DNA from 3 places in the Streptomyces sp. NPDC057682 genome. Region 2 is predicted to be linked to each of the others. Evidence: predicted binding sites of a transcription regulator. Region 2 holds the regulator's gene; each other region holds the start of a gene.
What was found. The regulator HrcA, encoded in region 2, represses chaperone genes, less so after heat shock. The targets are predictions, from matches to a motif close to TTNGCACTCNGNNNNNCNGAGTGCNAA.
Positions count from the first base shown of each region.

Region 1 (3,955 bases), on a different contig from region 2:
GCCTCGCCATCATGGCTGTTGAGACTGTCGCAGTTCACACCGATTCCTCCCCGGACCTGGGTCCCGCCGCCGCGCTTTCCTGCCGCGAATGCGGCGAGCGATTCGCCCTCGGCCCGATCTTCGCCTGCGCGTCCTGTTTCGGGCCGCTCGAAGTGGCGTACGACCTCCCGAGCGGCTCTCCCGAGGAGCTGAAGAAGCGCATCGAGGCCGGTCCGGACAACATCTGGCGTTACGCGCCGCTGCTGCCGGTGCCCGCCGACGTCGCCGAGAAGCCCAACCTCAACCCCGGCTTCACCAAGCTGGTCAAGGCCGACAACCTCGCCCGCGAGCTGGGCGTCACCGGCGGCCTGTACGTCAAGGACGACTCCGGCAACCCGACGCACTCCTTCAAGGACCGCGTCGTCGCGATCGCCGTCGAGGCCGCCCGCGCCTTCGGCTTCACCACCCTGTCCTGCTCCTCCACCGGCAACCTGGCCGGCGCCGTCGGCGCCGCCGCCGCCCGCGCCGGCCTGCGTTCCTGCGTCTTCATCCCGCACGACCTGGAGCAGGGCAAGGTCGTCATGGCCGCGGTGTACGGCGGCGAGCTGGTCGGCATCGAGGGCAACTACGACGACGTCAACCGCTTCTGCTCCGAGCTCATCGGCGACCCGCTGGGCGAGGGCTGGGGCTTCGTCAACGTCAACCTGCGCCCGTACTACGGCGAGGGCTCCAAGACCCTGGCGTACGAGATCTGCGAGCAGCTCGGCTGGCGGCTGCCCGACCAGATCGTCATCCCGATCGCGTCCGGCTCCCAGCTGACCAAGATCGACAAGGGGCTGCGCGAGCTGATCAAGCTCGGGCTGGTCGAGGACAAGCCGTACAAGATCTTCGGTGCCCAGGCCGAGGGCTGCTCCCCGGTCTCCGCCGCCTTCAAGGCCGGCCACGACGTGGTCCGCCCGCAGAAGCCGAACACGATCGCCAAGTCCCTCGCGATCGGCAACCCGGCCGACGGCCCGTACGTCCTGGACATCGCCCGCCGCACCGGCGGCGCGGTGGAGGACGTGAACGACGAGCAGATCGTCGACGCGATCAAGCTGCTGGCCCGCACCGAGGGCATCTTCGCCGAGACCGCGGGCGGCGTGACCGTCGGCGTGACGAAGAAGCTCATCGAGGACGGCCTGCTCGACCCGGCGCTCACCACCGTCGTCCTGAACACCGGGGACGGCCTCAAGACCCTGGACGCGGTGGCCGAGACCTCTCAGGCGACGGCCACGATCCGGCCGAACCTCGACGCGTTCCGCGCGGCCGGACTCGCCGGTAACTGAGTAGCTTTCGATCACCCGAGACTTCAGGAAGGGCACACCATGAGCGTCAAGGTCCGCATCCCCACCATCCTCCGTACCTACACCGGCGGCCAGGCCGAGGTCCCCGCGGAGGGTGCCGTCCTCTCCGAGGTGATCGAGTCCCTGGAGAAGAACCACCCGGGCATCGCCGCCCGCGTCCTGGACGACCAGGGCAAGCTCCGCCGCTTCGTCAACGTGTACGTCAACGACGACGACGTCCGCTTCGAGGGCGGCCTGGACACGGCCACCCCGGACGGCGCCGGCATCTCGATCATCCCCGCCGTCGCCGGCGGCTGCTGATCCCCGGGCCGCTCCGGGCGGCCCGACTCCACCGCGTCACCGGTATTGCCCCCTCCGCGAGAGAAGCGGAGGGGGCAATTCTGCATGGTTGAGCGCGGTAGAGTGTGGGAAGTCCCCTCCGCTGCCCGTGCCGCCCGCATACGAGAATGCGCCCGGCCACGACAAGATGCAGCCAAAGTGTTCGAGCAGCTTGCGCCATAAGTGGCCTTTGCCTGGCCCGACTTGCCCTGGAATCTCATGAATTCCCCATATTCGGGCGATCGGGGCTGCTCAGAATTCTCGTCTGATTGACCTGTTGCAGAGGGCAGTTGGGCAGATACATTCAGCCGCGGTCGACGCGTTCCGGCGCACGCACCCTCTCCTGACGGAGGGTGGGTTCTGACCCGGGTCCGCGAAGTGCGGTCCTGTGAAAGGGCCAGTAATAGGGGAGTTAGGCATGGCTCAGGGCACCGTCAAGTGGTTCAACGCGGAGAAGGGGTACGGCTTCATCGCGGTCGACGGTGGTGCGGATGTTTTCGTCCACTACAGCGCGATCCAGATGGACGGGTACCGCACCCTCGAAGAGGGTCAGCGAGTTGAGTTCGAGATCTCGCAGGGCCAGAAGGGGCCGCAGGCGGACATGGTCAAGCTCGCCGTCGGCTGAGCCCGGCCGGACACGACGCAGTCGGTCAACGACGCCACTCAGGCACGGAGGGCCCGGACCCAGGGGAAGCATCCCCGGGTACGGGCCCTCCGCGCGTGTGCGTCCACCTGCCCGGCCGCCCCTCCCGTCGCCCCCGGCCGCCCCTCCGGTTGTCCACACTCCGGAGGGAGGCGCTTGCACTCAAGGGGGTCGAGTGCTAATCATTGGGCTTAGCACTCTCCAGGTGAGAGTGACAGAACTTGGACCGGGCCGGTGAGGCCCGCAGGTCCGGTGGGGCAAGGAACCACCGGCACGCAGGCCGTCCGTCGCGGGCGCCACTCGGTCCGGAGCAATCCACCCCTGTCCGGGAGGACCACTTCACATGGCCAAGATCATCGCGTTCGACGAGGAGGCCCGGCGCGGTCTCGAGCGCGGCATGAACCAGCTCGCCGACGCCGTCAAGGTCACCCTTGGCCCCAAGGGTCGCAACGTCGTCCTCGAGAAGAAGTGGGGCGCCCCCACGATCACCAACGATGGTGTGTCCATCGCCAAGGAGATCGAGCTGGAGGACCCGTACGAGAAGATCGGTGCGGAGCTGGTCAAGGAGGTCGCCAAGAAGACGGACGACGTCGCCGGCGACGGTACGACCACCGCCACCGTTCTCGCCCAGGCGCTCGTCCGCGAGGGCCTGCGCAACGTGGCCGCGGGTGCGAACCCGATGGCTCTCAAGCGGGGCATCGAGAAGGCCGTCGAGGCCGTCTCCGCCGCCCTCCTGGAGCAGGCCAAGGACGTGGAGACCAAGGAGCAGATCGCTTCGACGGCCTCCATCTCCGCCGCCGACACCCAGATCGGCGAGCTCATCGCCGAGGCCATGGACAAGGTCGGCAAGGAAGGCGTCATCACCGTCGAGGAGTCCCAGACCTTCGGTCTGGAGCTGGAGCTCACCGAGGGTATGCGCTTCGACAAGGGCTACATCTCGGCGTACTTCGCCACCGACATGGAGCGCATGGAGTCGTCCCTGGACGACCCGTACATCCTGATCGTCAACTCCAAGGTCAGCAACGTGAAGGACCTCCTTCCGCTGCTGGAGAAGGTCATGCAGTCCGGCAAGCCGCTGCTGATCATCGCCGAGGACGTCGAGGGCGAGGCCCTGTCGACCCTGGTCGTCAACAAGATCCGTGGCACCTTCAAGTCCGTCGCCGTCAAGGCCCCGGGCTTCGGTGACCGCCGCAAGGCCATGCTCGGCGACATCGCCATCCTCACCGGTGGCACCGTCATCTCCGAGGAGGTCGGCCTCAAGCTGGAGAACGCCGGTCTCGACCTGCTCGGCCGCGCCCGCAAGGTCGTCATCACCAAGGACGAGACGACGATCGTCGACGGCGCCGGTGACAGCGACCAGGTCCAGGGCCGCGTCAACCAGATCCGTGCCGAGATCGAGAACTCCGACTCGGACTACGACCGCGAGAAGCTCCAGGAGCGTCTGGCGAAGCTGGCCGGCGGCGTGGCCGTCATCAAGGCCGGTGCCGCCACCGAGGTCGAGCTCAAGGAGCGCAAGCACCGCATCGAGGACGCGGTGCGCAACGCCAAGGCCGCCGTCGAGGAGGGCATCGTCGCCGGTGGTGGCGTGGCTCTGCTCCAGGCCTCGGCCGTCTTCGAGAAGCTGGAGCTCTCGGGTGACGAGGCGACCGGCGCCAACGCCGTCAAGCTGGCG
Region 1 covers NZ_JBHVIN010000029.1:41,133-45,087, reverse strand. The annotation lists gene thrC (threonine synthase) at 12-1,304, shown strand; gene ACFVDM_RS36855 (MoaD/ThiS family protein) at 1,344-1,622, shown strand; gene ACFVDM_RS36850 (cold-shock protein) at 2,059-2,265, shown strand; gene groL (chaperonin GroEL) at 2,627-3,955, shown strand, end outside.
Region 1: the regulator HrcA is predicted to act here: its motif matches at 2,439-2,465, upstream of groL (chaperonin GroEL).

Region 2 (3,955 bases):
ACCGCAGAAGCCGGTGGCGACCTCCTCCACGACCAGATCGGGATCCGCGGGCACCTCGGGCACGGGGGCGGACCGCTTCCACGGCGGGGTCAGGTCCGGCTGGTAGCTGCGCATCGCACGACGATAAGCGGCGGGCGGTCCGCGGTCCCGCCTTTCGGCTCCACGCCGGGCCCGCCGCACGCCGGACCGCGGGCCGGTCCACCGAAATCACCTCGGGCCCGCCGCACGCCGGACCGCGGTCCCGCCCAACGGATTCACGCCGGGTCCGGCACGTCGAACCGCCGGGCCAGGTCGTCCCGCTGGGCCCGGACGAACGCGGCGTCCACCACGGCCCCGTGCCCCGGCACGTACCGGGCCTCCTCGCCGCCCAGCTCCAGCAGCCGGTCCAGGGAGGCCGGCCAGCGCGCGGGGACGGCGTCCGGGCCCGCCTGCGGCTCGCCCGACTCCTCGACGAGATCGCCGCAGAACACGACCGGGGGAGACCCGGGCACCAGGACGGCCAGGTCGTGGCCGCTGTGCGCCGCGCCGAGGTTCACCAGCAGCACCTCGCGCCCGCCGCCCAGATCGAGCACGGACTCGCCCGTCACCTCGTGCGCCGGGGCCACCAGCGCCTCGGCGGACTCGGCGGCGTCCCGTTCCGGCAGCCCCTGGGCCACGGCGTCGGCGCGCAGCTCCTCCGCCCCGGCCCGTAGCAGTGCGGCGGTGCCGGCCGCCCCGTACACCTGTGCCCCGGGGAACGCCGCGGTGCCGAGCACATGATCGAAATGGGGGTGGCTGAGTGCGATATGCGTCACCCTCCGGCCCAGCATCGCCTCTGCCTGGGCGCGCACTTCGGCGGCTTCGCGGAGTGACGAGCCGGTGTCGCAGAGCAGCACGCCGTCGGCCCCGGCCACCAGGAGAACGGTCGCGTCCCACACCGGAAGGCGTCGCCGCCCCACCCCGTGTCCGAGCCGCTCCCAGCCGAAGTCTTCCCAAGAGGCGTCCATACCGCGACGCTATCGGCAACGACCTGCGCAGTCTCGGGGTAGCGTGGCCGGTCGCCCTTGCTAGGGGGCCACCCCGTCGCCGTACACTGACCGGGGCAGGGCTGGCACTCGTCCGCGCAGAGTGCCAGGGACGGACCCGGGAACGGCCCGAGAACGACCGAGGTACACAGCTGGAGGTGTGCGCGATGCTCAGCGAACGCAGACTCGAAGTGTTGCGCGCCATCGTCCAGGACTATGTCGGCACCGAGGAGCCCGTCGGCTCCAAGGCGCTCACCGAGCGGCACAAGCTGGGGGTCTCCCCGGCCACCGTGCGCAACGACATGGCGGTGCTGGAGGACGAGGGATTCATCGCCCAGCCGCACACCAGCGCCGGGCGCATCCCGACGGACAAGGGCTACCGGCTCTTCGTCGACAAGCTCGCGGGCGTCAAGCCCCTGTCGTCGCCGGAGCGTCGCGCCATTCAGAACTTCCTCGACGGCGCGGTCGACCTCGACGACGTCGTGGGCCGCACCGTACGGCTGCTCGCGCAGCTGACCCGGCAGGTCGCCGTCGTGCAGTACCCCTCGCTGACCCGTTCGACGGTGCGGCACGTGGAGCTGCTCTCCCTGGCGCCCGCCCGGCTGATGCTCGTGCTCATCACGGACACCGGCCGGGTCGAACAGCGCATGGTGGACTGTCCCGCGCCCTTCGGCGAGACGTCCCTGGCGGATCTGCGCGCGCGGCTCAACAGCCGCGTCGTGGGCCGCCGTTTCGCGGACGTCCCGCAGCTGGTGCAGGACCTGCCGGAATCCTTCGAGAGCGAGGACCGGGGAACCGTGTCCACCGTGCTCTCGATCCTGCTCGAAACCCTCGTCGAGGAGACGGAGGAGCGGCTGATGATCGGCGGCACCTCCAACCTCACCCGCTTCGGACACGACTTCCCGGTGATGATCCGGCCGGTGCTGGAGGCACTGGAGGAGCAGGTCGTGCTGCTGAAGCTGCTCGGCGAGGCCAAGGACTCGGGCATGACCGTACGAATCGGGCATGAGAACGCCCACGAGGGGCTGAACTCCACGTCCGTCGTCGCGGTCGGCTACGGTTCGGGCGACGAGGCAGTCGCCAAACTCGGCGTGGTCGGACCGACCCGCATGGACTACCCCGGAACGATGGGAGCGGTACGCGCAGTGGCACGTTACGTCGGACAGATCCTGGCGGAGTCGTAAGTGGCCACGGACTACTACGCCGTACTCGGCGTGCGCCGCGACGCTTCCCAGGACGAGATCAAGAAGGCCTTCCGGAGGCTCGCCCGCGAGCTGCACCCGGACGTGAACCCCGATCCGAAGACCCAGGAGCGGTTCAAGGAGATCAACGCCGCCTACGAGGTGCTGTCGGACGCCCAGAAGAAGCAGGTCTACGACCTGGGCGGCGACCCGCTGTCCGCCTCCGGCGGCGGCGGTGCGGGCGGCTTCGGACAGGGCGGCTTCGGCAACTTCTCCGACATCATGGACGCCTTCTTCGGCACGGCCTCGCAGCGCGGACCGCGCTCGCGCACCCGCCGCGGCCAGGACGCCATGATCCGGCTGGAGATCGACCTCGCCGAGGCGGCCTTCGGGACGACCAAGGACATCCAGGTCGACACCGCCGTCGTCTGCACGACGTGCAGCGGCGAGGGCGCGGCCCCCGGCACCTCCGCGCAGACCTGTGACATGTGCCGCGGCCGCGGTGAGGTCTCCCAGGTCACCCGGTCCTTCCTGGGCCAGGTCATGACCTCGCGCCCCTGCCCGCAGTGCCAGGGCTTCGGCACGGTCGTGCCGACCCCGTGCCCGGAGTGCGCCGGTGACGGCCGCATCCGCTCCCGGCGCACGCTCACCGTGAAGATCCCCGCCGGTGTCGACAACGGCACCCGCATCCAGCTCGCGGGCGAGGGCGAGGTCGGCCCCGGCGGCGGCCCGGCCGGCGACCTGTACGTCGAGATCCACGAGCTGCCGCACAGCGTCTTCCAGCGGCGCGGCGACGATCTGCACTGCACGGTCACCATCCCCATGACGGCGGCGGCCCTCGGCACCAAGGTGCCGCTGGAGACGCTGGACGGTCTGGAGGAGGTCGACATCCGGCCCGGCACCCAGTCCGGCCAGTCCGTCCCGCTGCACGGGCGCGGTGTCACGCATCTGCGCGGCGGCGGCGGTCGCGGCGACCTCATCGTGCACGTCGAGGTGATGACCCCGACCAAGCTCGACCCCGAGCAGGAGCGGATGCTGCGCGAGCTGGCCAAGATCCGCGGCGAGGAGCGGCCCACCGGGCAGTTCCAGCCCGGCCAGCAGGGCCTGTTCTCGCGCCTCAAGGACGCGTTCAACGGCCGCTAGGGCGTGTGATCGATGAGGTACGGGCCCGGTTTCGCCGGGCCCGTACCTCATTTACGGACAAATCACGGACACGGGGTGTGCGTCACGGGACGGGAAGGACATGACACGATGCGGTCATGTCATCCGCACTGACCGATCTCTGCCGGTATCCGATCGTGCAGGCCCCGATGGCGGGCGGTGCCGCCTGTCCGGAACTGGTCGCCGCCGTCTGCGAGGCCGGCGGGCTCGGCTTCCTGGCCGCCGGGTACAAGACGGCGGACGGCATGTACCACGAGATCACCCAGACGCGCGGACTCACCGGCCGGCCCTTCGGCGTCAACCTCTTCATGCCGCAGCCCGTGCTCACCGACCCGGCCGCCGTCGAGGTCTACCGGCAGCAGCTCGCGGGCGAGTCCACCTGGTACGAGACCCCGCTCGGCGACACCGACTCCTGTGGCGACGACGGCTTCGACGCCAAGCTCGCCATCCTGCTGGAGGACCCGGTCCCGGTCGTCTCCTTCACCTTCGGCTGCCCCTCCCGCGACACGCTCGACGCCTTCGCCGCGGCCGGTACGTACACCGTCGTCACGGTCACCACGCCCGAGGAGGCCCAGGCCGCCCAGTGGGCCGGGGCCGACGCCGTCTGCG
Region 2 covers NZ_JBHVIN010000002.1:453,131-457,085, reverse strand. The annotation lists gene ACFVDM_RS04775 (DUF3097 domain-containing protein) at 1-114, opposite strand, end outside; gene ACFVDM_RS04770 (MBL fold metallo-hydrolase) at 255-986, opposite strand; gene hrcA (heat-inducible transcriptional repressor HrcA) at 1,172-2,188, shown strand; gene dnaJ (molecular chaperone DnaJ) at 2,189-3,328, shown strand; gene ACFVDM_RS04755 (nitronate monooxygenase) at 3,445-3,955, shown strand, end outside.

Region 3 (3,955 bases), on a different contig from region 2:
CTCGGCGATGACGGTCGCACCGGTGAGGGTGGCGATGTCGCCGAGCATGGCCTTGCGGCGGTCGCCGAAGCCCGGAGCCTTCACCGCGACGGCGTTGAAGGTGCCGCGGATCTTGTTGACGACCAGGGTCGACAGGGCCTCGCCCTCGACGTCCTCGGCGATGATCAGCAGCGGCTTGGAGCCACCGGCCTGGATGACCTTCTCCAGGAGCGGCAGCAGCTCCTGGATCGAGCCGATCTTGCCCTGGTGGATCAGGATGTACGGGTCGTCGAGGACGGCCTCCATACGCTCCTGGTCGGTCACCATGTACGGCGACAGGTAGCCCTTGTCGAAGGCCATGCCCTCGGTGAAGTCGAGGTCCAGACCGAAGGTGTTGGACTCCTCGACGGTGATGACGCCGTCCTTGCCGACCTTGTCCATCGCGTCCGCGATGAGCTCGCCGACCTGGGTGTCCTGCGCGGAGAGCGCGGCCACGGCGGCGATGTCGGACTTGTCCTCGATCGGGCGGGCGGTCGCGAGGAGCTCCTCGGACACGGCCTTGACCGCGGCGTCGATGCCCTTCTTCAGAGCGGCCGGGGAGGCGCCGGCGGCGACGTTGCGCAGACCCTCGCGGACGAGCGCCTGGGCGAGGACGGTGGCGGTGGTCGTACCGTCACCCGCGACGTCGTTGGTCTTGGTCGCGACCTCCTTCACCAGCTGGGCACCGAGGTTCTCGTACGGGTCGTCCAGCTCGACCTCGCGCGCGATGGTGACACCGTCGTTGGTGATGGTGGGGGCGCCGAACTTCTTGTCGATGACGACGTTGCGGCCCTTGGGGCCGATCGTCACCTTGACCGTGTCGGCAAGCTTGTTGACGCCGCGCTCAAGGGCGCGACGGGCGTCCTCGTCGAACTTCAGGATCTTCGCCATGGAGCTGAACTGTCCTCTCGAATACAAGAAAACTGCGCCCCTGCCGCCCGGCTAGTCATTTCGCTGGGGGCCAGGGGCGCAGAAGAAAGCGATGGTGGGTGAATTACTTCTCGATGATCGCGAGAACGTCGCGAGCCGAGAGGACGAGGTACTCCTCGCCGTTGTACTTCACCTCGGTGCCGCCGTACTTGCTGTACAGCACGACATCGCCGGTCTTGACGTCGAGCGGCAGACGCTCGCCGTTCTCGAAGCGGCCCGGACCCACGGCCAGGACGACGCCCTCCTGGGGCTTCTCCTTGGCAGTGTCCGGAATAACCAGGCCGGAGGCCGTGGTCTGCTCGGCGTCGAGCGGCTGGACCACAATGCGGTCCTCAAGCGGCTTGATCGCAACCTTGGAGCTGGCGGTCGACACGATCCGGTCTCCCCCTTCGGAGATCTCACGGGGTCAAAAGTGTGGGGTGGCGACCGCATGGGCCCGTCGTCGCGGGTGCCGGACCGGTCGGTCGCACGGAACTGCTGGCACTCTCCCTCGGGGAGTGCCAGAACCGAGACTATGACCGCGATTAGCACTCGGTCAAGCGGAGTGCCAACGCGCGCCGCTCGTGGCGGCCCGGGATCCCTCTCCGGGGCGACGGTACGCACGGCTGCGCGCCCGCAACGTTCGGGTCACCGTAAGGACAACGCGGGGGCCGGGCGGTCCGTTCCGGAGGACGGTGGCGTCATGCGCCCTCCCGCCCCCGGCATCGGCCGCCCGGCCCCCGCCCGCCCCGGCTCCCTCGTCCGGAACGCCCTCGACCTGACGGCCGGTCTGCTCGCCACCGGCCTGGAGGTGCTGGTCTGCGGGATGGTGGTCTTCCTCGCGGACCAGCCGGAGCGGGACTTCTCCCGTCCGCCCGTCCCGGATCCCGGTCCGCCCCCGATGGACTGGACGACCACGCTCGTCCTCGGCTCGTTCGCCGCGGCCGTCTGCCTCATCGGCCTGGTGCTGCTGCGTCACGGGCTGCCGCTGGCGGGCATCGTGCAGCTGATCGCGGCGGGCGTCTTCTGCGTGCTGGCGCTGGTGTCCTGGCACAGCCACTACCGCGCGGCGCACCCCGAGGGCGCCGCCCCGGCCGCCTTCGCCCCGGACCGCGCCGGCCACCGGTGGACCGGCCGCGCCCCGGATCCCGGGCCCGCCGCCGGGCGGCCGCAGGCGACGACGACCATCGCCCCGGGGGCCCCGTGGTCGCCGCGCACGGAGGCGGGCCGGGCCCGCTTCGCGGCGGGCGAGGGGTTCATCCGCTGAGCGGCCTTGCGCCCCAGCCGTTCGATCGGGTCGACCGACTGCGCGCACCCCGCGGTGGCGGTGAGGAGCGCACCGGCGGTCAGCAGTCCGGCCAGCAGCCGGTGCGCGCTTCTCATACGTAGTCCTCCAGCCGGGCCACCGCGTAGCCCTTGTCGGTGATGACCTTCATGACGGAGCGGATCAGGTCGGGCATGCTGCCCTTCCAGTCCTTCTCGCCCCGGAAGTGGGTGAGGATGATGTCGCCGGGGTGCAGGTCCCGGTCCTCCTCGCGCCACTCCATGTGGTCGGGGAAGGCCTCGGCCGCCCAGAGCGGTACGGCGGTGACGCCGCAGGACTTGGCGATGCGCAGGGTGTCGCCGTTGTAGTTGCCGTACGGCGGCCGGAAGAGCCGGGGGCGTTCGCCGTACTGCTGCTGGAGGATGTCCTGCTGGTCGCAGATCTCTCGCTTCTGCTCCGCGTACGAGAGCCCCGGCAGATAGCGGTGGTTCAGGGTGTGGTTGCCGATGACGGCGCCGCGGGCCTCGGCCTCCTTGAAGTAGGCGTAGTCGTCGCGCACCAGGTAGTCGGTGAGGAAGGCGCTGTACGGGATGTTCAGCTCCGACATCATCCTGATCAGCTCGGGGTCCTTGTCGTCCCCGTCGTCCATCGTCAGGAAGACGACCTTCTCCTTGGTGGGGACGGTGGTGAAGACCGGCGGGAGCGAGGCGTCGCCGCCCTCGACCTCGAAGCCCTTGCGGGTGGTGAGGCGCGGTTTGACGGCCGGGGGCAGCGGCGGGGTCAGCGGGGTCTTCGCCAGCCCCCACTTTTTGGCGGCGACCGCGCGGGCGGCCTGCGCCCTGCGGGCCTTCTCCGCCTGTCCGGCGACCGAGCCGGCCGCTCCGGCCGGGGGTCCGGCCGCGGGTCCGCCCGGCTGTCCGGCACGGGCCGCGGCGGCCTTCACCGGGTCGGTCGCCCGCGTCTCGCCGGTCTCGGCCGCGCAGCCGGAACCGACGGCGGCGACCAGCAGCGCGGCGAGGACCGCGAAACCGGGCCGGCGCCGCAGATGCCCGGCGCCGGTCCGTCCGCGCCCCCGCCCGCCTGCCGTCTGAACCGGTCTGCGCCATTTCATGAGGAATTCTTCCTTTTGTCGTACTGGCTGCATGGCGCCGCATCCTGCCAGCCCGGAACCGGGCGGCCGGGCCGACACAGCGCCCGCCGCACACGGTCCCCCGGCTGGCGCGCAGCCGACTGGCCCACAATGGGGCGGGTGAACGCTCTCGCCCCGACCGGCCCGTCCGGTGATTCCGACGCCCTCACCGCCTTCCGGGCCCTGCGCACCCCCGAGGGGGCCGAGCTGCTGGCCGGGCTGCGCGACTACGACCCCGCCGCCGAACTGGCCACCGCCACCCGGCTGCGCCGCGACCATCCGGCCGCGCTCGTCTCGGCGGCCCTGGGGCAGGCCCGGCTGCGGCAGCGGGCGGTGGCGAAGTTCGGTGCCGAGGACGCGCACCGGATGTTCTTCACGCCCCACGGGGTGGAGCAGGCGACCCGGACCTCCGTGGCCTCGTACCGGGCGCGGCGGTTCGCGGAGGCGGGGGTGCGAAGCGTCGCCGATCTGTGCTGCGGGATCGGCGGCGACGCCGTCGCGTTCGCGCGGGCCGGGATCGCGGTGCTCGCCGTGGACCGCGATCCGCTGACGGCCGAGGTCGCGCGGGCCAACGCGGCCGCGCTCGGGCTGGACGGGCTGATCGAGGTGCGGTGCGCGGATGTCGCGGACATCGG
Region 3 covers NZ_JBHVIN010000008.1:284,904-288,858, forward strand. The annotation lists gene groL (chaperonin GroEL) at 1-909, opposite strand, end outside; gene groES (co-chaperone GroES) at 1,013-1,321, opposite strand; gene ACFVDM_RS17410 (hypothetical protein) at 1,631-2,194, shown strand; gene ACFVDM_RS17415 (polysaccharide deacetylase family protein) at 2,307-3,302, opposite strand; gene ACFVDM_RS17420 (methyltransferase domain-containing protein) at 3,432-3,955, shown strand, end outside.
Region 3: the regulator HrcA is predicted to act here: its motif matches at 1,473-1,499, upstream of groES (co-chaperone GroES).